3 regions of the Brachybacterium saurashtrense genome follow, and region 1 is predicted to be linked to each of the others. Evidence: predicted binding sites of a transcription regulator. Region 1 holds the regulator's gene; each other region holds the start of a gene.
What was found. The regulator HrcA, encoded in region 1, represses chaperone genes, less so after heat shock. The targets are predictions, from matches to a motif close to TTNGCACTCGNNNNNNNCGAGTGCNAA.
Positions count from the first base shown of each region.

Region 2: a site for HrcA is predicted at 3,285-3,311, ahead of groL (chaperonin GroEL). Genes of this name have one in related genera too.
Region 3: a site for HrcA is predicted at 6,845-6,871, ahead of groES (co-chaperone GroES). Genes of this name have one in related genera too.

Region 1 is NZ_CP031356.1:1,316,520-1,324,374, forward strand. Features, by position in the region: gene DWV08_RS06015 (16S rRNA (uracil(1498)-N(3))-methyltransferase) at 1-470, opposite strand, end outside; gene dnaJ (molecular chaperone DnaJ) at 490-1,617, opposite strand; gene hrcA (heat-inducible transcriptional repressor HrcA) at 1,718-2,719, opposite strand; gene DWV08_RS06030 (DUF3097 domain-containing protein) at 2,877-3,758, shown strand; gene DWV08_RS06035 (DUF4870 domain-containing protein) at 3,941-4,600, shown strand; gene hemW (radical SAM family heme chaperone HemW) at 4,864-6,021, opposite strand; gene DWV08_RS06045 (MOSC domain-containing protein) at 6,027-6,812, opposite strand; gene lepA (translation elongation factor 4) at 6,809-7,855, opposite strand, start outside.
Region 2 is NZ_CP031356.1:242,621-250,475, reverse strand. Features, by position in the region: gene DWV08_RS01150 (CPBP family intramembrane glutamic endopeptidase) at 1-486, shown strand, start outside; gene DWV08_RS01145 (SRPBCC family protein) at 487-945, opposite strand; gene DWV08_RS01140 (hypothetical protein) at 1,012-1,305, opposite strand; gene groL (chaperonin GroEL) at 1,456-3,099, opposite strand; gene DWV08_RS01130 (LytR C-terminal domain-containing protein) at 3,466-4,056, opposite strand; gene DWV08_RS01125 (DUF3263 domain-containing protein) at 4,118-4,468, opposite strand; gene DWV08_RS01120 (uracil-DNA glycosylase) at 4,581-5,264, shown strand; gene DWV08_RS01115 (hypothetical protein) at 5,283-5,939, opposite strand; gene DWV08_RS01110 (variant leucine-rich repeat-containing protein) at 6,221-7,537, shown strand; tRNA gene DWV08_RS01105 (tRNA-Thr) at 7,652-7,723, opposite strand; gene DWV08_RS01100 (DsbA family protein) at 7,791-7,855, opposite strand, start outside.
Region 3 is NZ_CP031356.1:347,123-354,977, reverse strand. Features, by position in the region: gene DWV08_RS01605 (inorganic phosphate transporter) at 268-1,929, shown strand; gene DWV08_RS01600 (hypothetical protein) at 2,033-2,812, opposite strand; gene DWV08_RS01595 (pseudouridine synthase) at 2,809-3,861, opposite strand; gene DWV08_RS01590 (hypothetical protein) at 3,858-4,559, opposite strand; gene groL (chaperonin GroEL) at 4,802-6,388, opposite strand; gene groES (co-chaperone GroES) at 6,392-6,688, opposite strand; gene DWV08_RS16685 (hypothetical protein) at 7,126-7,299, shown strand; gene DWV08_RS01575 (metallophosphoesterase family protein) at 7,385-7,855, opposite strand, start outside.

The sequences.
Region 1 (7,855 bases):
TCCACGGCCGGGATCCCCGGCCGACGGCACTGCTTGACGGCCGCCCGCACCGTCGCCTCCCACTTCGCGCGGCCTTTGCGGAGCTTCTCCCCGCGCCACACCGAGACGGAGCGCCGCGCGCTCCAGGGCACGATCCTGTCCACCCCGAGCTCGGTCGCGGATTCCACCGCCTGCTCGTCCCGGCCGCCGGTGGCGAGGGCCTGCACCAGGCCGAGGCGCGGCAGGCGCTGCACGGCCGGGGAGGGGTCGCCCAGCAGGCGCAGCTCCAGCGCCTCCTTCCGCGCGGCCGTCACCTCGGCGCGCACCTGGCGTCCCGGGGCGTCGGTGAGCAGCACCTGCTCCCCCGCGCCGATCCGGGCCACCTTCGCCGCATGGCGCCCCTCGTCGCCCCCGAGCGTCAGGGCATCGCCCTCACGGGCCGTGGCCAGGGCGTCGTCGAGGATCAGGAAGCCGGGCGGGGTGGTGGGCACGGGGCGCTCTCCCGTCAGCTCAGAGGTCGCGCAGGCGGTCGCGCAGCTTGCGGAAGGGGCCGCCGTGGCTCGTGCTGCGCCGGGTGGTCTCGTCGCCGCGCAGGGCGGCGAACTGCTCCAGCAGCTCGCGCTCCTCGTCGCTCAGCGAGGTGGGCACGTCCACGTCGAGCACCACGCGGATGTCGCCGCGGCGCTCGCGGCGCAGCGGCGTCACGCCCAGACCCTTGAGAGTGATCTCCTCCCCCGGCTGGGCGCCGGGGCGCACGTCGAGCTCCTGGGTGCCGTCGAAGGTCTCCAGCGGGATCGTCGCGCCCAGCGCGGCCGTGGTCATCGGCACGGCGACGGTGGTGACCAGGTCGTCCCCGTCGCGGTCGAAGACGTCGTGGTCGGTGACGGAGAGCTCCACGAAGAGGTCGCCGGAGGGGCCGCCGGCCTCGCCGGTCTCGCCCTCGCCGCGCAGCTGGATGCGGGTGCCGTTCTCCACGCCGGAGGGGATGCGCACGGTGACGGTGCGCTCGGCGGCGCGGCGGCCGTGGCCGGAGCAACCCGTGCACGGCTGCTCGATGACGTCGCCGTGGCCGTCGCAGGTGGGGCAGGGGGCCATCGTCACCATCTGGCCCAGCAGGGACTGCGCGACCCGCTGCACGTGCCCGGAGCCGCTGCAGGCGGTGCAGCGAGTGGGGCTGGTGCCCGGCTCGCAGCAGGAGCCCTCGCAGCGCTCGCACAGCTCCGCGGTGCGGAAGGTGACCTGCTCCTCGGTGCCGAACACCACGTCGCGCAGTTCGATCCGCACCCTGCGGAGCACGTCCCCGCCGCGGCGCTGGCGCGGCACGGGGCCCTGGCTGCGACCGCGCATGCCGGAGGCGCCGGCGAACATGTCGAAGATGTCGTTGAAGTCGAAGCCGGCCCCGCCGCCCCCGGGGAAGCCGCCCATGCCCGGGCCGCCGCCCATGTCGTACTGGCGGCGCTTGTCCGTGTTGGCGAGCGTCTCGTAGGCCTGCGAGACGCGCTTGAACTTCTCCGCCGCCTCCGGATCCGGGTTGACGTCCGGATGGAGGGTGCGGGCGAGCTTCCGGTAGGCCTTCTTGATCTCGTCCGTCGAGGCCTCTCGGGAGACGCCGAGCAGGTCGTAGTAGTCCTCGTTCACTTCGGTGGGTTCCTTCGCAGGGAGTCGGGGGCTCGGGCGGGCACGGAGGCCCGCGGGCGCGGTACGGCCGGCGGCGCGATGGGGTGCGCCGGCGACGTGCCTATTCGAGATAGCGGGAGACGTAGCGGGCGATGGCCTGGACGGTGGAGATGCCGGTGGCGTAGTCCATCCGGCGCGGGCCGAGGATCGCCAGGTGCGATCCCGCGCCGTAGCCGGCGCCCACCACCGCCGTCTGCTGCAGCGCGCGGTCCTGCAGCTCGGAGCCGATCCGCACCTCGACCGCTCCCGGGGAGACGTGCATCTCGGTGAACAGCCGCAGCAGCACCAGCTGCTCCTCCAGCACGTCCAGCAGCGGTTCCACGTCGCGGGCGAAGTCCTGGGCGGAGCGGGCGATGTTGGCGGTGCCGGCCATCATGATGCGGTCCTCGGCGCGGGTCGCGGCCAGGGCGACCAGCGTCTCGCACACCTCGGCGGCCGCCGGACGCTCCAGCGCCGGCAGCGCGTCGAGGTACTCGGCCAGAGGCCCGGCGAGGTCGGTGACCTCGCGCCCGGCGACGACCCGGTTGAGCTGGTCGCGCAGGCCCACGTAATGCTCCGCGGGCAGGCCCGCGGTGATCGGCACAGTGCGCTGGTCCACACGGCCCGATTCCAGGATCAGCACCACCAGCAGCAGGGACTCGGCCACCTTCACCAGCTCCACGTGCCGGATCCGTGCCTGGCGACGCGCCGGGTACTGCACCATCGCCACCTGCTGGGTGGTCTGGGCGAGCAGACGCACGGTGCGGCTGAGCAGCTCCTCCACGTCGCCGGCGTCCTCGAGCAGGGCGCGGATCGCGCGGCGCTCCGGCGCCGAGAGCGGCTTCACCGTCGCGACGTGGTCGACGAAGGTGCGGTAGCCCTTGTCGGTGGGGACGCGGCCGGCGGAGGTGTGGGGCTGATGGATCAGCCCCTCCTCCTCCAGCAGGGACATGTCGTTGCGCACCGTCGCCGCGGAGACGCCGAGCTCGTGACGCTCGAGCAGCGACTTGGAGCCGACCGGCTCCCGGGTGGCGACGTAGTCCTCGACGATCGCGCCGAGGATGTGGAGCTTGCGGGCGTCCATCTCGCTCACCTCCTGCGCTGCGTGCTGGTCTCTGCGACGGCCCGCCGGCCGGGGACCGCTGCGGACACATTGGCACTCTCTCATGCCAGGTGCCAATCGTACGCGTCCCCGGCGCGCATCGCAGGGAGGTGTGCGCCACGGGTGTACGCTCTCGCGCGTGCCCGCTGACTTCCCCGACCGGTACGGCCGCGACGTGCTCTCCACCGGCCCCCCTGCCCATCACCGCCGGCGCCCCGTGGCCCGGGAGGTCCCCGCGCGCCGGGACCTCGTGGTCGAGGAGGCCTCCACGGGGTTCACCGGGGCGATCACGCGGGTCGAGAAGATCGCCGGCGAGCTGGTGGTGGAGCTGGAGGACGCGCGCCGGGTGCGCCGCACCTTCCCGCTGGGCCCCGGCTTCATGATCGACGGGCAGCCGGTGGTGCTGCACCGACCCGCCGCGACCGACGCCGCGACCGCGCCGGTGCGCAGGCGCTCCGCCTCCGGCTCCGTGTACGTGGACGGCGCGACCGCGCGCACCGCGCGCGCCTCCCGGATCTGGGTGGAGGGCACGCACGACGCCGAGCTGGTGCAGAAGGTGTGGGGGCACGATCTGCGCATCGAGGGGATCGTGGTGGAGCAGCTCGAGGGCGCCGACAACCTCGCCGAGCGGGTGCGCGAGTTCGCTCCCTCCCCGGGGCGTCGCCTTGGGATCCTGGTGGACCACCTGGTGACAGGCTCGAAGGAGTCCCGCATCGCCGCCGAGGTGATGGCGCTGCCGGGCGCACGGGGGAACGTCACCGTGCTCGGCCACCCGTACGTGGACGTGTGGCAGGCGATCAAGCCCGCCCGGGTGGGGCTGGAGCGCTGGCCCCATGTGCCCAAGGGGACGGACATCAAGCGGGGCACCCTCGCGGCGCTGGGCTGGCCCCACGCCGACACGGCGGACGTGGGGCTGGGCTGGAAGCGGATCCTGGCCACGGTGCGCTCCTACGCGGACGTCGAGCCCACCCTCTCGGGGCGCATCGAGGAGCTCATCGACTTCGTCACCGTCGACTCCTGAACGGTCTCGTCGTCGGGGTGTCGAACCGTCGGAGCGCAGACGTCGGGGCGCCGCGCGTCGATGCCCCTGGGGGTTATCCCCCAGGGATCGGTGCAGTCCACCCCGGTGACCAGCGGCTCGTCGACGGATAGGCTGGGAGCCGTCCTGATCCCCGCCCCACCGGCGCGTCCGAGGAGCCACCCATGAGCCAGAGCGAGCACCCCCACGATCCCTTCGGCGGTCGCCCCGCCGCCGAGCCGGCACCGGGCTCGTCCCCGATACCTCCCCCCTCCGCCGCAGGCCCCCAGCCGCAGGGCGGCCAGCAGCCGTTCGCCGGCCAGCAGCAGTACGCCAACCAGCAGCAGCACGCCGGCCAGCAGCCGTACGGCGGGGCGCAGCAGCCCGGCGCCGACGGCCCGCACCCGTCCTCCGCCCCCCTTCCGCCGGGATTCAAGGGCCTCTACGAGGGCCCCTTGTCCGGGCAGGGCGTCAGCGCCTCGGACTCGCGCATGTGGGCGATGTTCGCGCAGCTCTCCGCGGTGATCGGGTACGTGGTGGGGGCCGGCTTCCTCGGCTGGCTGGGCCCGCTGATCATCTTCTTGATGTATAAGGACCGCGACCGCTACGTGCGCTACAACGCCGCCGAGTCGCTCAACGCCGCGATCGCCACCGTGATCGCCGAGATCGCCCTGTTGATCGTCATCTCGATCCTCGCGGTGGTCACCTTCGGGATCGGCTCCCTGCTCTACCCGCTGGTGTGGGTGCCCGCCGTGCTGCACGTGATCTTCGCGATCATCGGCGCCGTGAAGGCGAACCAGGGCGTGTGGTGGAACTACCCGCTGAACATCCGCCTGGTGAAGTGACTCGCCCCTGACGCGGGCCGTCGGGTACGACCACGGCGAGGAGCCCCCGGGATCCACGGGATCCCGGGGGCTCCTCCGCGTCGTGGGAGAGGCGCTGTCACATCCAGAGCACGCCGTCCTGCTCGAACTCGGCGAGGCGATGGCGGTCGGGAGGCTGCGGAGGGTGCCATGACGGCAGTGTGCGCCGCGCGGGGCGCACGCGCCACACCGCGCCGGGAACCGTGCGAGGTCTGGCCAGCCGATGTCGGTGCCGGTCGCGGCGCTCAGGGCACGAGGTCGCGGATCACCGCATCGGCCAGCAGCCGGCCGGGAAGGGTGAGCACCGCCCGGCCCGCCGCCAGGGCCTCGGGCTCGAGATGGCCGCGGTCACGGTGCACGTCGAGCATCGCGCGGTGCTCCGCGGGCACGGCCTCGACGGGCAGCCCGTCGGCGATCCGCAGCTCGAGCATGATCCGCTCGACCAGGCGGTCCTCGACGGCGACCTGCTCGCTGTCCGCGACCGGCAGCGCGCCCTCGGCGAGCATCCGTGCGTAGCGGCTGGGGTGCTTGACGTTCCAGGCGCGCAGTCCGTCGCGGTGGCGGTGGGCGCCGGGGCCGATCCCCCACCAGTCCCCGCCGCGCCAGTAGGCCAGGTTGTGGCGGGAGCGGTGCGCCGGGGTGCGGGCCCAGTTCGAGACCTCGTACCAGGACAGGCCCGCGGCGGCGGCGAGGCCGTCGACGAGCTCGTACTTGTCGGCCATGTCGTCCGGGTCCGGCGCCTCCAGCTCGCCGCGACGCAGCTGGCGTGCCATGGCGGTGTTGCCCTCGATGATCAGGGAGTAGGCGGAGAGGTGGTCGACCTCGCAGGCCAGGGCCGCGCGCACGGAGGTCTCGACGTTGGCGAGGGTCTCCCCCGGGGTGCCGTAGATGAGGTCGAGGCTCACCTGGAGCCCGGCCTCCTTCGCCCACTGCACCACCTGCGGCACCCGCTCGGGATCGTGGGTGCGGTCGAGGGTGGCGAGCACGGACGGGACGGCGGACTGCATGCCGATCGAGACGCGGGTGATCCCGCCGTCGGCCAGGCGGGAGAGGGAGGCGCGGGTGACCGAGTCGGGATTCGCCTCGGTGGTGACCTCGGCGTCCGCGGCCAGCGGGATCAGCGAACGCAGGTGGTCGAGCATCGCGACCAGGTCGTCGGCCGGCAGCAGCGTGGGGGTGCCGCCGCCGAAGAAGACGGTGGAGACCTCCTCGTACTCGTACCCGGCCGCGCGATCCGCGGCGAGCGTCAGGTCCATCTCCGCCCGGGCGTTGTCCGCGTACTCGGCCTGGGAGCCGCCGCCGCCCAGCTCGGCGTGCGTGTAGGTGTTGAAGTCGCAGTACCCGCAGCGCACGGCGCAGAAGGGCACGTGGATGTAGGCGGAGAGGAGGGGGCCGGCGCTCATCGCGCTCACAGCCCCAGGCCGAGGCCCAGACCCCGGCCCGTGGAGCGCAGCCGGTCCGGGAAGTCGCTGCGCTCCCCTGCCCGTGCGAGCACCGTCTGCGCGGAGCCGACGAGCGTGTCGTACAGGATCGTTCCGCTCGCCTCCGCCCAGTCGAGCAGGGAGCGAGCCCGGTGCGGGTCGAGCCCGCGGAACGCCTCGGCGACGGTGACGCCGTGGTCCGGCCGCGTCAGCACCTCGATCCGGTCCCCGGCGCGCACCTCGCCCTCGACGTGCACGCGGAAGTAGGCGCCGGCCCGTCCCTGGGCGGTGAAGGCGCGGCCCCAGCGACGGTCCCCCATCCAGGCGGCGAAGGTGCCGCAGGGGTTGCGGGGGCAGGTCGCTTCGATTTCGGCACCGCCGATGCGCCAGCGCTCCCCGATCACGGCATGGTCGGTGTCCTGGCCGACGGTGACCAGGTTCTCGCCGAAGAACCCGTCCGGCAGCGCGCTGCCGAGCGCGGTCGCGTAGGCCTCCCGGACCTCGCGGGAGTAGGCGTAGACGGCCTTGAAGATCCCGCCGTGGTGCTCGCGGTCCCCTTGCACGTCGCCGAGCACCCCGTGGGTGAGGAGCGTGACGGGACCGTCGGCCGGTCGCTTGTCGATCCCGCTCATGAGGGAGCGCTCGCGCACCTCGAAGAGCGCGCCCACGGTGCACACCGCACCGAGCCGGCCACCGCCCGGCGCGAGGGTGACCTCGAGCGGGTCCAGGGAGCGGGAGGCTCCCGGGGAGAGCGGGCCGGGAGCGAGGCTCACTTCTTCTTCCCGTCCTTGGGCATGTCGGCGGCGTCGGAGGAGAGCGCGGCGATGAAGGCCTCCTGCGGCACCTCCACGGAGCCGATGTTCTTCATGCGCTTCTTGCCCTCCTTCTGCTTCTCGAGCAGCTTGCGCTTGCGGGAGATGTCGCCGCCGTAGCACTTGGACAGCACGTCCTTGCGCATCGCGCGGATGTTCTCGCGGGCGATGATGCGCGAACCGATCGCGGCCTGGATCGGCACCTCGAACTGCTGGCGCGGGATGAGCTTCTTCAGCTTCCCGGCCATCTCCACGCCGTAGGAGTACGCCTTCTCGCGGTGCACGATGGCGCTGAACGCATCCACCGGCTCGCCCTGCAGCAGCATGTCCACCTTCACCAGATCGGCGACCTGGCTGCCGGAGACGTCGTAGTCCAGCGAGGCGTACCCGCGGGTGCGGGACTTCAGCTGGTCGAAGAAGTCGAAGACGATCTCCGCCAGGGGCAGCGTGTAGCGCAGCTCCACGCGGTCCTCGCTGAGGTAGTCCATGCCGCCGAGCTGGCCGCGCTTAGACTGGCACAGCTCCATCACCGCGCCGATGAACTCGCTGGGCACGAGGATGGTGGCCTTGGTGACCGGCTCGGAGATCTCGTGGACCTTGCCGGTGGGGAAGTCGGAGGGGTTGAGCACCTCCACCTCGCTGCCGTCCTCCATCCGCACCTGGTAGACCACGCTCGGGGCGGTGGAGATGAGATCCAGGTCGAACTCGCGCTCGAGGCGCTCGCGCACGATCTCCAGGTGCAGCAGGCCCAGGAAGCCCACCCGGAAGCCGAAGCCAAGGGCGGTGGAGGTCTCCGGCTCGTAGTTCAGCGCGGCGTCGTTGAGCTTGAGCTTGTCCAGGGCGTCGCGCAGCACCGGGTAGTCGGAGCCGTCGATGGGGAACAGGCCCGAGTACACCATCGGCTTGGGGTCGTCGTAGCCGGCCAGCGGCTCGGTGGCGCCGCGCACCGAGGTGGTGATGGTGTCGCCCACCTTGGACTGGCGCACGTCCTTCACGCCCGTGAT
Region 2 (7,855 bases), 1.1 Mb from region 1:
ATCCGATTCCCCCTGCGCACCGGTGACCCCTGGAACCGGATCGAGAAGGCCTACATCCTGGCCGTGCCATTCCTGGGCTGGCTGATCCTGCCGTTCTACTTCGTCACCTCGGGGGTGTACCGCAACTGGCCGCCTCTCGTCGACGGCGCCGAGGTGGCGCGCTTCTTCGTCGGGGTGAACTTCGTGGGCACCTGGGACGAGCTGTTCTTCATCTGCACCTGCTTCGCCCTGCTGCGCCGGCACTTCGGGGTGTGGACGGCGAACCTGCTGCAGGCGGCGATCTTCGTGTCGTTCCTGTGGGAGCTCGGCTACCAGGCCTGGGGGCCTCTGCTCACCGCCCCCTTCGCGCTGCTGCAGGGCTGGCTGTTCTCCCGCACCGGGTCGCTGCTGTACGTGCTGATCGTGCACCTGCTGTTCGACGTGGTGGTGTTCCTGGCGATCGTGCACGCCCGCCATCCGGGGGTGATCGGGATCTTCCTGGTGTGATCAGGCGGCGAGCATCCGGCGGATCGCCTCGAGGGTGGCGGGGATGCCGACGCGGGCCGCCTGCTGGCGCACCGCGATCTCCTCCTCGGCGCGCTCCCCGTAGCGCTGCGCGAACGCCTCCTCGAGCCCCGGGGTGGTGCGCGTGTACTCCGTGAGCTCGGTGCCGCCCTCAGCGAGCGGCCGCATCCGGTACCCCCACTCGGCGCGGCCGGGCCCCACGGACCAGGCGAAGTGCTCCCCGGGCACGGCCGCGATCACCTCGGAGACGGTCTCCCACTCCCGCTCGGCGGTGCGGTTGTACCCGGTGAATCGTGCGCCCACGCCGCGCTCGGGGCCCTCCCACTCGCACCGGCGGCACTGCACGCTCCACTCCCCCGTGCGGGTGACGTCGCTGAGAAGCGCGTACACCTCCGTCGGCGTGGCGGGGACGGTGATCGAGTCCTGCAGCTCATAGGTCATGCCGTCATGGTGCCACCCGCCGGGGCACCCCGCTCCGAGGACTCGTCCTCCCCACGGCGGAGGCGGTCAGTCGGCTCGCCGCCGGAGGTGCAGCCGGACGGCGGTCGGATCGGCGTCGTCGAGGAGCAGCATCAGCTCCTTCGAGGTGCCCTCGACCGAGCGCTTCATCGCGCGCCACGTCTCCGGCACCTCGTCCACGTCGAACGCCTCGGAGAGCGCGGGAGTCAGCATGTGGACGTTCTGGACGACGTCCGCGGAGCCGAAGGACTCCTCGAGCCAGACCTCCACCCGGTCCGTCGGCGCGGAGAAGGTCACCCCTCGCGCCCACACATAGCCCTCCGGAGCGGCCGGCTCCGTCATCTCGGGGATCGCCCCGCCCGGACGCGACGAGCCCCGACCCTCCGCAGAGGATCGGGGCTCGTCGAGCGCGCGGGTGGCGCGGCGTGCGATCTCGCGATCTGCTGGTCTCCTACCGGCGCGCTGCGCGCGCCGGTACGTCGACCGGCGGGATCACATCATGCCGCCCATGCCCCCCATGCCGCCCATGCCGCCCATGTCGTCGCCGCCGCCGGCCGGAGCAGGCTCCGGCTTGTCGGCCACGACGGCCTCGGTGGTGAGGAACAGGCCCGCGATGGACGCCGCGTTCTGCAGCGCGGAGCGGGTCACCTTGACCGGGTCGATGATGCCGGCGGCGAGGAGGTCCTCGTACTCACCGGTCGCGGCGTTCAGGCCGTGACCGACGGGCAGCGACTTGACCTTCTCCGCCACGACGCCCGCCTCGAGACCGGCGTTGAACGCGATCTGCTTGAGCGGGGCCTCCACGGCGACCTTGACGATGTTGCCACCGGTGGACTCCTCACCCTCGAGGGCGAGGGAGCCGAAGGTGTCCGCGCCGGCCTGCAGCAGCGCGACGCCGCCACCGGCGACGACGCCCTCGTCCACGGCGGCCTTGGCGTTGCGCACGGCATCCTCGATGCGGTGCTTGCGCTCCTTGAGCTCCACCTCGGTGGCGGCGCCGGCCTTGATGACGGCCACGCCGCCGGCCAGCTTCGCGAGGCGCTCCTGGAGCTTCTCGCGGTCGTAGTCCGAATCCGAGTTCTCGATCTCGTTGCGGATCTGGGAGACGCGGCCGGCGATGCGGTCGGCGTCGCCGGAGCCCTCGACGATGGTGGTCTCGTCCTTGGTGACCACGATCTTGCGCGCCTGGCCCAGCTGCTCGAGGCCGGTGGTCTCGAGCTTGAGGCCCACCTCCTCGGCGATGACCTGGCCGCCGGTGAGGATGGCCATGTCCTCGAGCATCGCCTTGCGGCGGTCGCCGAAGCCGGGGGCCTTGACGGCCACGGACTTGAAGGAGCCCTTGAGCTTGTTGACCACCAGCACCGCGAGGGCCTCGCCCTCGATGTCCTCGGCGATGATCGCCAGCGGCTTGCCGGACTGGATGACCTTCTCCAGCAGCGGGAGCAGGTCCTTCACGGAGGAGACCTTGGAGGAGAGCAGGAGGATGTAGGGATCCTCGAGCACGGTCTCCTGGCGGTCGGCGTCGGTGACGAAGTAGGGCGAGATGTAGCCCTTGTCGAACCGCATGCCCTCGGTGAGCTCCAGCTCGAGGCCCATGGTGTTGGACTCCTCGACCGTGATCACGCCCTCCTTGCCGACCTTGTCGAGGGCCTCGGCGATGAGCTCGCCGATGGCCGGATCGGCCGCGGAGATGGCGGCGGTGGAGGCGATCTGCTCCTTGGTCTCGATCTCCTTGGCCTGCGCGAGCAGGGTCTCGGAGACCGCGGCCACGGCCTTGTCGATGCCGCGCTTGAGCGCGATCGGGTTGGCGCCGGCGGCGACGTTGCGCAGGCCCTCCTTGACCAGGGCCTGGGCGAGGACGGTGGCGGTGGTGGTGCCGTCGCCCGCGATGTCGTCGGTCTTCTTGGCGACCTCCTTCACCAGCTCGGCGCCGATCTTCTCGTAGGGATCGTCGAGTTCGATCTCCTTGGCGATCGACACGCCGTCGTTGGTGATGGTGGGGGCGCCCCAGGACTTCTCGAGCACGACGTTGCGGCCCTTGGGGCCGAGGGTGACCTTGACGGCGTCGGCGAGCTGGTTCATTCCCCGCTCGAGGCCGCGCCGGGCCTCCTCGTCGTAAGAGATGAGCTTGGCCATTGTGGAATCTCTCCCGTGTGGTGTGGTGTCCACCCGACCCAGTGCCCGCGACGGACGAGCGTCGCCGCCGTGTTCATGTCCCACGGCGACGGCACCCTCACGGGGCCGGAATGTTCGTGGTCGGCCAGGCGGCGGACCGCCGGCCGATCGAGCGTGCGCGGGGCGGGAGCTGGGCGCCGTCGGCGCTGTCACTCTCGCTCTGCGAGTGCCAGCTCATCATAAGCACTCCGGGGCGGAGAGTGCTAACTCTGCGCTCCGGGCGAACCGTCCGGACATCGCGGCCCGGGCGCCGGGAACGGCGCAGGGGCCGAGCCTCCGCCGGTCGCTGTCGCGGCGATGGCTCGGCCCCTGCGGGCCGACGGGGACTCAGCCCTCGGAGTCCTCGCCGCCGGCGCCGGGCTCTGTGACGGCCACGAAGGTGACCGCGGCGTCGTACTCGTCGCTCTGCTGCGCCTCGGCGGCGCCGACCTCCGCGGCGAGCGCCTGCGCGGTCTCGGCGTCCTCCTCGGCGCGGTAGAACACCGCCGGCTCCTGCTGGGTGCTGTCCGCGGTGGCGACGCTCACGTCCTCCCAGCCGTCGCCCTCGAGGGTGTCGCGCCAGCTGCCCGCCAGGCCGTTGATGCCGCCGGCGTTGACCACCAGCACGGGGGTGGACATGTCCGCCTCGGGAGCAGGCTCCTCGCTGGCCTCGCCCTCCTCCTCGGCGGAGGTCTCCCCCTCCGTCGTGGACTCGGCGGCGGTGGTCGGGTCCTCGGCGCGCTCGTCGCCGTCGCCCCCCATGCTCCCGATGAAGAACAGGAGCACCACCAGCAGCACGGCGGCCGCACCGATGATGATGATGTACAGCAGGTTCTCCCGCCAGAACGGCAGCTCGGCGCGGTGGGCGCCGTGGAAGGACACGGCGTCCGCCTCATCGTCGAATCGGTCCGGGGGGTACGGATACTGGGAATCAGCCACGGCCCCATTAAACCTGCTCCCCCGGATCCGGGTGGGGAGCACACGCCCTGCGGGGCGTCGCTCAGGCCACGCGGGTGCCGCCGTCGGCCGCCGCGGGGCCGTCGCCGGAGGTGCGGCGGGCGCGCAGGCGGTGCACCACCGCGGGGGCGGCGCGCAGCGCCTCCGGCTCGTCGAGCAGGGCGTTCAGCCGCACGTAATAGGCCACCTTGGAGATCCCGATCTCCTCGCGGATCGCCCGCTCCTTGGCACCCACGTACCGGAAGGTGCGCCCCTCGAGCGCGAGGATCAGCCGATCCCGCTCGCCGAGGCCGCCCGGGGCGGCGGGCTCGACCGGCTGTGAGGACGGCGACATCTCCGCGGGCGACGCGGCGGGCGCGGCGTCGGCGGCACGGTCGTGGCGGGCGGAGGACATGCGACGAGCGTACGAGCGTGCGGCCGTCCGGCCCGGGCGGCGCGCCGCCGACGGGGCCGCGGGGCGAGCGGGATCACGCGGGAGGGGGCGCCGCGGATGGGAGACTGGCCGCATGCGCACTCCCCTCCCCGAGCTCGTGGCCCCGGACTGGGCCGAGGCCCTCCGCCCCGTCGAGGACCGCCTGCAGGCGCTCGGCGAGTTCCTGCGCGAGGAGACGGCCGCCGGGCGCGGATACCTCCCCGCCGGGGACCGGGTGCTGCGCGCCTTCGCCCGGCCGCTGTCCGAGGTGCGGGTGCTGATCGTGGGGCAGGACCCCTACCCCACCCCCGGGCACCCGATCGGACTCTCCTTCGCGGTGGAGCAGGACGTGCGCCCGCTGCCGCGCTCGCTGGGCAACATCTACACCGAGCTGGAGAGCGATCTGGGGATCCCGCGCGCCGCGCACGGGGACCTCAGCGCCTGGCAGGACCAGGGAGTGCTGCTGCTGAACCGGGTGCTCACCGTGCAGCCGGGCGCTCCGGCCTCGCACCGCCGGCGGGGCTGGGAGGAGATCACCGAGCACGCCCTGCGGGCGCTGGTGGCGCGGGGCGGGCCGCTGGTCGCGATCCTGTGGGGCCGCGACGCGCAGTCCCTGATCCCGTTGCTGGGCGAGGTGCCGCACGTCGCCAGCGCGCACCCCAGCCCGCTGTCGGCCTCCCGCGGGTTCTTCGGCTCCCGGCCGTTCTCCCGCGTCAACGCGCTGCTGGAGCAGCAGGGTGCGGCGCCGATCGACTGGCGCCTGCCGCTGGCGGCCTGAGGCCCGCCCCGTCGGGACTCAGCCGCGGGCCGTCCACTCCCAGCTGTCCAGGATCGCCTGCAGCTCCGGGTCCACGGCGGTCGCGCCGCGGGTCTCCACCACGATCTGGACCACGTTCTCGCCCACGTCCGCGCAGTACATCTCCCCGATGACGTCCTCGCCGCCGTGGCTGCCGAGCGTGCGGTACGCGGGAAGCTCGCGGCCGCCGATGGTCACCGGGTCGAGCTCCTGGGGCTCCTCGGCGCTGTCCCAGGCGAAGCCGGTCCAGGTCGCCTGCGTGCGGCAGGTCCCGGCGGCGCGGTAGTCGGAGTCGAAGACGTAGACCACGATGCCGGCGTGCGCGAGGGCGTCGTAGTCCTCGGTGTCGATCTGCTCGTCGGCCAGCTCCACCACGCCGCCGGCGTCGGAGAGTCCGGCACGGCCGCTGAGGTCGTACCAGTCGGCCGGGTAGGTGAAGCGGAAGTAGTCGTGGGAGAACTCCGCGGTCTCCACGGGTGGGGAGGTCGGGGGCGGCTCCGGCGAGTCGCCGCCGCGCGCCACCAGGTACACCACGCCGCCGGTGGCCGCGAGGAACAGCAGCACCACCAGCATCACGGCGCAGCCCAGCGCGATCCAGAGCCCGCGGCGGGGGCGGTGCGGCACGGGCTGCGCGCCGGTGAGGTACGGCTGTGCCATCGTGCCCCGCTCCCTCCGCGCCCCGGTGCTGGTGGCGGCGCGATCGCTGCCCTGATCGCTCCGAGGCTACGGCGCGCCGCGCCCGTGCGACATGGGGAGAACTCCCCCGCCCCGGGGCGCGCGGGAGGCGTGATCTGCGTCCGATGGACGGGCGGTCCGGGACCCGAGCGGACGCCGCTGTGCCATTCTCGGGGGTCGGCATGGCGCTCGCGCACCGCGCACGGGCGCCCGGTCACCGATCCCCGGTGCCGGCCGACGACGCGTGACGAAGGGAGATCACGGTGACGCAGCCCCGCACAGCGGCGCAGGAGGCCGGCGATCCGAGCACTTCAGCGGACCGCCTGCTCGAGCTCACCGAGAAGCACCCTCAGCTGCACCGGCTGATCGTGCTCAACCCGTCCACGCCCGAGGTGGCGCGCCAGTGGATCCTGGCCACCGACCCCTGGGCGAAGGCGGCCTACGAAGCGAGCGAAGCGGGCGGTGCGGGCGACTCGTCCGGCTCGAGCGAGCCGAGCGAGCCCGTCGAGCCGGGCGGTGAGGGCGACGCCGCGCTCGAGGAGACGGCACCGCACAGCCCGGTGACGCTCGAGGAGACCGCGCCGCACGCGCCGGTGGAGCTTGACAAGACCGCTCCCCACGCACCGGTGGAGCTCGAGGACACGGCGCCGCACACGCCCGTCGCGCAGGAGGGCGAGGCCGACGGCTCCGCCGCGGCCGACGCCGCGCAGGCGCCGCCTGCCCGCCCCGCGCAGCAGGCCACGATCGCCGGGGCCGGGCATGCCCCGGCCCCCACGGGCGAGGACGGCGGCCACGAGGACGACGCCGCGGTCTCCGTGTGGGGCGACCTCGCCCGCGACGACGCGGCGGAGAGCTCCTCCTCGGTGCGGATCGCGCAGAACGCGCCCGTGGTGCCGCTGGGCGCCGCAGGGACCGACGCCGCCGGGGCCAGCGCGACGCCCACGCCCACCGCCGTGTTCCCGGCCGCGCCTGCCGGGGCCGCCGCGCCCGGATCCGAGGACGAGGGCGACTCCGGCTCCCGGCGTCGCACCTGGTTCGCCTGCGGCGGCTGCCTGCTGCTGGCGCTGCTGCTGGTGGTCGTGCTCGCGCTGGCGGGCCGTGCCTGGTGGGGCGGCGACGACGAGGAGTACCAGCGCGACAGCTCCACCACCGCCGCGGAGGAGTCCCCGTCCGAGGAGCCCTCCGAGGAGCCGAGCGAGGAGGAGACACCGAGCCCCGACCCGGTCTCGCCCGCTCCCGAGGGCGCGCGCGAGATGACCTCGCTGCGCTCCCCCACCGGCAACATCTCCTGCCTGCTGGAGGAGGACTCGGTGGCCTGCTCCCTGGTGGACCGCGACTTCAGCGAGGCCGGGCTCGAGGACTGCTCCGACGGCCCGTTCTCGATCCAGGTGGCCGACGGCGAGGCCGAGCGCGCCTGCGGCAGCTCGTTCCTCACCGACTCCGGGCCCACGCTCGAGTACGACGACTCCGCCACCTACGGCAACATGGCCTGCACCAGCCGTTTCGACGGCATGACCTGCTGGAACACCCTCACCGGCAAGGGGTTCATGGTCAACCGGGCCACGTACGAGACGTTCTGAGCCCCGGCCGGTCCGCACCGAGGGCCGGCCGCCGGCCCCGGGACCAGCGCAGCCCCTCACCCGTGAGCCTCCCTCAGGAGTGCTCCCCGGTGAGGGGCTGCGCCGTCGGTCGAGAGCTGGAGACGGGAATCGAACCCGCAACCACCTGTTTACAAGACAGGTGCGCTACCGTTGCGCCACTCCAGCGGGCGGTGCCGGCCGACGGATCGACCGGCACCTCAGTGTAGGGGCCGGGGCAGGGTCCCCGGCGCGCTCAGCCCTCGCCGCCGTCGGAGGCGGCTGACTCGCCGCCGGCCGCGAGCACGGTCTCGCGCAGGG
Region 3 (7,855 bases), 970 kb from region 1:
GGACACCCTCCCCTCCCCCTCCTGACCAGCGCAGATGCACAGCGTGGGCGGGATCACGCGGAGCGACCGCGGCAGGAGGGCGACGAGGTCGGGGCGGTGGGCCGTGCCGCGGCGCCCCGCGCCGCTCCGATGTGATGCCGTGCGATGTTCGCCCGACGTTCACCGATCGGACCCTTGACGGCCTAGAGTGGCGGCGGCCCTGTCGGGGAGCCGGCGGTCGTCGCGCCGCCACGGTCCCCACCCTCCTCACCACCCGGGAACACGACGATGCCTGGTTCGCGCACCCAGACCACCCCCGCCGCCCCGATCCGCGCTGGCCTGCACGGCCCCGACCGCTCCTGGCACCTCGGCGCCGGACTGATGACGGTCGTGATGGCCGTCACGTTCACGATCTGGGCCTTCTCCCACACCGGCACCGACACCAGCATCGCGCTGATGCTGCTGGCGATCGCCTTCGGCCTGTTCATGGCCTTCAACATCGGCGGCAACGATGTCGCGAACTCGTTCGGCACCAGCGTGGGCGCGGGGACGCTCACCATGAAGCAGGCGCTGGTGGTGGCCGCGGTGTTCGAGGTCTCCGGCGCGGTCCTCGCCGGCGGCTCCGTCACCGAGACGGTGCGCAAGGGGATCGTGGACCTCGACGGGGTGGCGGTGGACGCGATGTCCTTCGCCTACATCATGATGGCGGCGCTGCTGGGCGCGGCGGTGTGGCTGCTGCTGGCCACCCGGATGGGCTGGCCGGTCTCCACCACGCACGCGATCATCGGCGGCATCGTGGGCGCCGCGGTGACGACCGGCTTCGCCACCGGGTCCGGCGGGTTCGAGATGGTCCACTGGGGCGAGATCGGGAAGATCGCGATCTCCTGGATCCTCTCCCCGCTGCTGGGCGGGATCACCGCGTACCTCGTGTTCCGGCTGATCAAGCAGCACATCCTGGCACCGGCCGCACGCGCGATCGCGCTGGGCTCCCGCGGCTTCGACGACGCCGAGGACGACGAGGACGACGAGGACGACGACGACGCCGAGGACGCGGAGGATCCCGACGAGCAGAACCGCCACGTGGCCGGCTACGAGCGCGTCACCGAGCTGCAGCAGTCCGCCTTCGCGGAGTCCGCCGCCCTGGACCTCACCCCCGGCACCCCGGGCGCGGAGCTCGCCGAGCAGGCCGCGCACCTGAGCAAGAAGGAGCGCAAGGCCGCCCGCAAGGTGGAGCGCAAGGCGGCGTACCACGCGCTGGAGAAGCGGGTCCCGCCGCTGGCGGCGCTGGCCTCGGTGCTGCTGGCCGCGATGCTGGTGTTCAAGGGCCTGGGAAACACCGGGATCACCTTCTCCCTCGGCGGCGGGGTGCTGCTGCTGACGATGCTGGCCCTCGCCGTGTGGATGGCCACCACGGTGTTCGCACGGGCCCTGAAGAAGCAGTCGATCTCCCGCGCCACCTTCCTCATGTTCAGCTGGATGCAGGTGTTCACCGCCTGCGCCTTCGCCTTCAGCCACGGCGCCAACGACATCGCCAACGCGGTGGGTCCCTTCGCCGCGGTGCTGGACGTGCTGCGCACCGGCGTGGTCTCCGAGGAGGCCGCCGTCCCCACCGCCGTGCTGGTCGCCTTCGGCATCGCCCTGGTCTCCGGCCTGTGGTTCGTGGGCCGGAAGGTGATCCACACCGTCGGCACCGGGCTCACCTCGATGCACCCCTCCTCCGGCTTCGCCGCCGAGCTCGCGGCCGCCGCGATCGTGCTGCTCGCCTCGGTGCTGGGGCTGCCCGTCTCCTCCACGCACATCCTCATCGGGGCCGTGCTCGGCGTGGGCATCGTCAACCGGGCGGCGAACTGGCGGCTGATGCGGCCGATCTTCCTGGCCTGGATCATCACCCTGCCCGCCGCCGCGGGGATCGGCGCCGTGGTGGTGCTGGTGCTGCGCGCGCTCTTCTGAGCTGCCCGCGCAGGTCTGCTCTGAGCCACCCGCACCGGCTCGCACGGCCTGCCCGCACCGCCGCCCGGCATCGCGACCCCACGCGGGTCGCTCAGGGCTCGGGTCAGGGCGCGGGGTCGCCGTCCCGCCGCGGCGCGCGCCCGCCGAGCACCCGGCGCACGCGGTCGAACTCCGCCTGGAACGCGGCCTCGTCGTGCGCGTACTCCGCCCGCCACGGCATGCCCAGCCGCGCGGCCAGCTCCCGGTTCCCGCGTTCGCGTCGGGCCCGGCGCGCCTCGGCCACCAGCGCGGAACGCGGCGGGGCGGGGCGCAGCCCGGCCGCCGCCTGGAGCACACGCAGCCCGTCGAAGCCTGCGTCGTCCCAGCCCGTCTCGGGCACCACCCACTGCCGCTCCGCGCTCTCCGCGGCCCCGGGCTCGGAGGTGAGACCGATCAGTCCCAGGCCCCCGCGCTCCGCATCGCCGGTGGCGTAGCGCACCTGGGCGAGGTCGGCGCGGTCCGCTGCGCGCAGGCCGCGGCGCAGGGTCAGGGTGCCCGTGCGCTCGTCGAAGAGCACCGCGCGGTGCGTGAGCACCAGCGGCACCACCGCCCACAGTCCGCACAGGATCCACAGCCCGACGGCACCCAGCAGCAGCTGCACCCCGGTGGCGGCGAGGAGCTGCTCGACCAGGCCGTCGTGGCCGGCGTGCAGGCGGGCGGAGCGCCAGGTCTGGATCGCGATGCCGCCGAAGGGGCTCAGCAGCACGGAGAGCAGCGGCAGGCCGTACAGCAGTCCGGGGCGGTAGCGGGCCCAGATCGTGGGGCCCACCACCACGGCGCCCTCCCGGGTACGGCGGGGTGCGGGCGCTCGGTGGGCGCTGTCGTCGGCGCGGGGGGCGGTCACGGGTCCAGCGTACGAGGGCCGGCCGCGAGCTCCTGCGCGCTGAGGAACGCCCGCGCCTCCCCCGTGACCGGGTCCTCGAAGGCGAGGCGGCGCGCCAGCAGCTGCAGCGGCAGCGGGGGCTCGGGGCCGGGCTGCGGGTAGAGGTCCTCCCCCAGGATCGGGGCGTCCCGGGCGGAGAGCTGGGCCCGCAGCTGATGGGTGCGGCCGGTGCGGGGGTGGAGCCGGAGGCGGAGGGTGCCGTCCACCTCGGCGGCGACCACCTCGAGCAGGGTCTGGGCGTTCGGCGGCCCGGCCACGGCGCGCACCGTGAGCGCGCCGCGGGGGCGCTCCAGCCGGTCCTGCAGCAGCAGGCGCTCCCCCGGCGTGCGCGGCAGCGGCGAGGACGGGCCGGGGCGCACACGGGCCTCGTACTGCTTGTGCACCTCGCGGCGGGCGAACAGCTGCTGATAGGCGGCGCGCTCCGCGGGGCGGATCCCGAAGGCGAGCACCCCGGCGGTGCGGCGGTCCAGGCGGTGCAGGGGCACCAGGTCGGTGATCCCGGTGGCGCGCCGCAGCCGCACCAGGGCGCTGGCGAGCACGTGCGCGCCGCGGGGCATCGTCGCCATGTCGTGGGGCTTGTCGAGCACCAGCAGGTGGGCATCGCGGTGCAGGATCGTGAGCGGCACCGGCGGCACCGTCTCCTCCCGCAGCTCCCGGTGGAACCACAGCTCGTCGCCGGCGCCCACCGCGTCCTCGGCGCGCCAGGGCCTGCCCAGGGGGTCCACGATCTCCCCGTCGGCGAAGCGCCGCGGGAGCGGGGTGGCGGCGGGATCGACCAGCGCCGGGAACCGCGCGCGCAGGGCCTCGAGGGCGGGGCGCGGCGCCTCGTGCTCGCGCGGCACCAGCCAGCGCACGGGATCCAGCCCCTCCCGCTGCGGCAGCGGCGGCGGCCGCCGACGAGCGCGGCGGCGCGCGGCCCGACCGGGTCGGGGCGCGGCGGGGCCCTCGTCGCGAGCGCTCGGCGGCGTGTGCGCGCCGTCCGCCCCGGGGCCGTCGGGCCCCGGGCTCACAGCCCCCACACGATGAAGGTGAGCACGTTGTGCCCCACGTAGAACAGCAGCAGCGCCACGATCAGGGGGTTCGGGTGACGGTCCACGAAGCTCATCGCCTGCGGCGCCTGGCGGCGCAGCTCGGCCGGGGTGATCGCGTCGATGTGCTCGATCCGCACGCCCGCCTCCCGCGCCCGGCGCAGCATCATCTGCTGGGCGCGCGGGCCGAAGAAGCGGCTGGAGACGGCCAGCAGCCGACGGCCCTCCGTGTCCATCACGTACACCCCGTCATAGGCCGTCTCCGGAGCGTCCAGCGCCTCGGCGGGGGTGGCGCCGCGTGCGATGTCCCGCACGGCGATGACCGTGCCCACCTCGTCCCAGCGCGCGCCGCGGGGGCGGCGGAAGAGGCTGCGCAGCACGAAGCGCTCGCCGTCGATGTGCAGCCAGGAGGTGAGCACGCGCAGGCAGGTCACCGTGACGGCGACGGCGATCAGCACCCAGATCAGCAGCGGCAGCGTGAACAGCGGGTCGTGCAGCAGCGCCGGATCGCGCCACAGCCTCTGGCCCACGAAGCTGATGATCACGAGGAACTCGAGGATCACCACGAACACGACACCCACCACCAGGGTGCCGATCACCACGGGCGCGGGAGGGCCGAAGGTGCGGGTGGGGAGGGAGTCGTCCTGACCGGAGGACGCGGTGTCCGGGATGCTGATCACCACTGCTCCTCCGCCCGTCGACCTGATGTGACCGAGCCCATCTTAGGACTCCCGGCGACCTCTCCGGGACGACTCGCCGCAGACCGGACCGCTCGGGAGGGCGGCCCGACCAGCGGCGACACCCTGCCTCCTCAGTGGCACGGCGACAGCGACGACGAGGGCGGGCGGCCCGGGTCTCCCCGGTCCGCCCGCCCTCGTGGCGCGAGCCGACCCGACGTCACGTCGGATCGCCGCTCATGACCTCACTCGTCCTCGGAATCCTTCTTCTCGATGACGAGGGTCTCGGTGGTGAGCACCATGCCCGCGATCGAGGCCGCGTTCCGCAGCGCGGAACGGGTGACCTTGACCGGGTCGATGATGCCGGCGCCGACGAGGTCGATGTACTCGCCGGTCGCGGCGTTCAGGCCGGTGCCCGTGGGGGCCTCCTTGACCTTCTCGACCACGACGTAGCCCTCGAGACCGGCGTTCTCGGCGATCCAGCGCAGCGGCTCGACGACGGCGCGGGCCACGGCGCGCACGCCCACGGCCTCGTCCTCGGAGAGCGAGAGCCCGCCCTCGAGCACGGAGGACGCCTGGACGATGGCGCTGCCGCCACCGGCCACGATGCCCTCCTCGATGGCAGCGCGGGTCGCGGAGACCGCGTCCTCGATGCGCATCTTCTTCTCCTTGAGCTCCACCTCGGTGTGAGCCCCGACCTTGATCACGGAGACGCCGCCGGCCAGCTTCGCGAGGCGCTCCTGGAGCTTCTCGCGATCCCAGTCGGAGTCGGTGTTCTCGATCTCGGCGCGGATCTGCGCGACGCGGTCGGCGACGGCCTGGTCGTCGCCGGCGCCGCCCACGATGGTGGTGGAGTCCTTGGTGACCACCACGCGACCGGCGTGGCCGAGCACCTCGGGGCCGACGGTCTTGAGGTCGAGGCCGAGATCCGAGGTGACCACCTGGGCGCCGGTGAGCACCGCGATGTCCTGGAGCATGGCCTTGCGGCGGTCGCCGAAGGCGGGTGCCTTGACGGCCGCGCCCTTGAAGGTGCCGCGGAGCTTGTTGACGACCAGCGTGGACAGGGCCTCGCCGTCGACGTCCTCGGCGATGATGAACAGCGGCTTGCCGCCCTCCACCACCTTCTCCAGCAGCGGCAGGATGTCGGCCACGGCCGAGATCTTGCCCTGGTGCAGCAGCACCTGCGCGTCCTCGAGGACGGTCTCCTGGCGGTCCGCGTCGGTGACGAAGTGCGGGGAGATGTAGCCCTTGTCGAACTGCATGCCCTCGGTGAAGTCCAGCTCCATCGCGGTGGTGGACGACTCCTCCACCGTGATGACGCCGTCCTTGCCGACCTTGTCGAACGCCTCGGCGAGCAGCTCGCCGATCTCGCGGTCCTGGCTCGAGACGGAGGCGACGGAGGCGATCTGCTCCTTGCCGTCCACCGGGATCGCGATCTCGCCGAGCTTCTCGGAGAGCGCGTCCACGGCCTTCTCGATGCCGCGCTTGAGCGCGGCCGGCGCCGCGCCGGAGGCGACGTTGCGCAGGCCCTCGTGGACGATGGCCTGGGCGAGGACGGTGGCGGTGGTGGTGCCGTCGCCGGCCACGTCGTTGGTCTTGGTCGCGACCTCCTTGGTGAGCTGCGCGCCGAGGTTCTCGTACGGATCCTCGAGCTCGATCTCACGGGCGATGGTCACGCCGTCGTTGGTGATCGTGGGGGCGCCCCACTTCTTGTCGAGCACCACGTTGCGGCCCTTGGGGCCCAGCGTGACCTTGACGGTATTGGCGAGTCGGTCGACTCCGCGCTCGAGAGCGCGGCGCGCGTCCTCGTTGTACAGGATCTCCTTGGCCATGGATCAGGCCTCGATGATCGCGAGGATGTCGCGGGAACCGAGCACGAGGAACTCGTCCGCGCCGTACTTCAGCTCGGTGCCGCCGTACTTGGAGAAGACGACCTTGTCGCCGACCTTGACGTCCATGGGGATGCGCTCGCCCTTGTCGTCGAAGCGACCGGCGCCCACGGCGACGACCTCGCCCTCCTGGGGCTTCTCCTTCGCGGTGTCCGGGATGACCAGGCCGGAGGCGGTGGTCTGCTCGGCCTCGAGCGGCTTGACGACGACGCGATCCTCGAGGGGCTTGATGGAGACCGACATGCGGCTCACTCCTTCATGAAGAGATTGACTCTGTGTGAGTTCGTGGACGGGATCCGGTGCCGATCGTCGTCGCGGTGCCGACCGGCGGTGATCCCTCGCGGCAGCCTCTGGCACTCTCGGCCGTCGACTGCCAACGCGGCAACTCTAGGACGTCGGCTGGCACTCATGCAAGGCGAGTGCCAATCCGGCGCCCGGAGGCCTCGCCGCCCCGTCGCGCAGGGCGGCATACGAGCCGCGCGGGAGACCCCCGACAGTGCCGCCGATCACCCTCCGGAGCACCAGGTCACGTGCTTTTTGTGAACCCGATAACTTGCGCTCGGAAAGGTCGTGACACCTCCTCGTGGAGCGCGATATCACTGAGGTATCACGCCGACCGGAGCACCTGCGATCCAGGGCCCGGGAGGCACCACCGCTCCGAACCGAAGGGGACCCAGACCATGACCTTCCTCCGCTCCCTCAGCTCCGCCCTGGGCCGCATGTCCGAGCGCATGCAGGGCCAGGACGTCGAGCGCGGCGACCTGGTGTCGGACCACCGCCTCGGCGCGAACTACGCCGCCGTCGTCAAGGCCCGCTCCAGCCAGGGCATCAGCTCCATCGGCCTGGGGCGCTGACCCGCCCCCACGAGCATGCGCCGAGCCCCCGCGGACCACGTCCGCGGGGGCTCGGTGCGTTCCGGGGCGCGCGCGGCCGTGGCGCTCAGCGGCCCGCCGCGGCGATGATCCTCCCCACCTGCTCCGGGTCGAAGCGGTAGACGGGCTGCTCCGCGTCCCCGAGCACGTCACCGCTGCTGGGGTGGACCGCGGTGATCACGCGCGGGGCGCCCTCGCCGAGCTCGATGAGGCTCGCCCCGGACAGCGCCAGCGCCTGCTCGTGCCGGCCCGGTGCGAGCGGATCGACCACGTTGGTGACCCCCGGCGCCACGTGCACGGGGATCCCGGCGATCGCCCCGTCCATCGCGTGGTGGTAGTGCCCGGCGAGCACGATCCGCACGTCGGTGCCGGCCAGCACCTCGGCGAGCGCGTCGAGGCCGTCGAGGTCCAGGGCGCGCAGCAGCGCGGTGGCCCCCTCCAGGGGAGGGTGGTGGAGGGCCAGCACGGTGCTCTGCGCGGCCGGCTCCGCGAGCACGTCCCGCAGCCAGTCCAGCTGCGCCGTCTCGAGGTGGCCGTA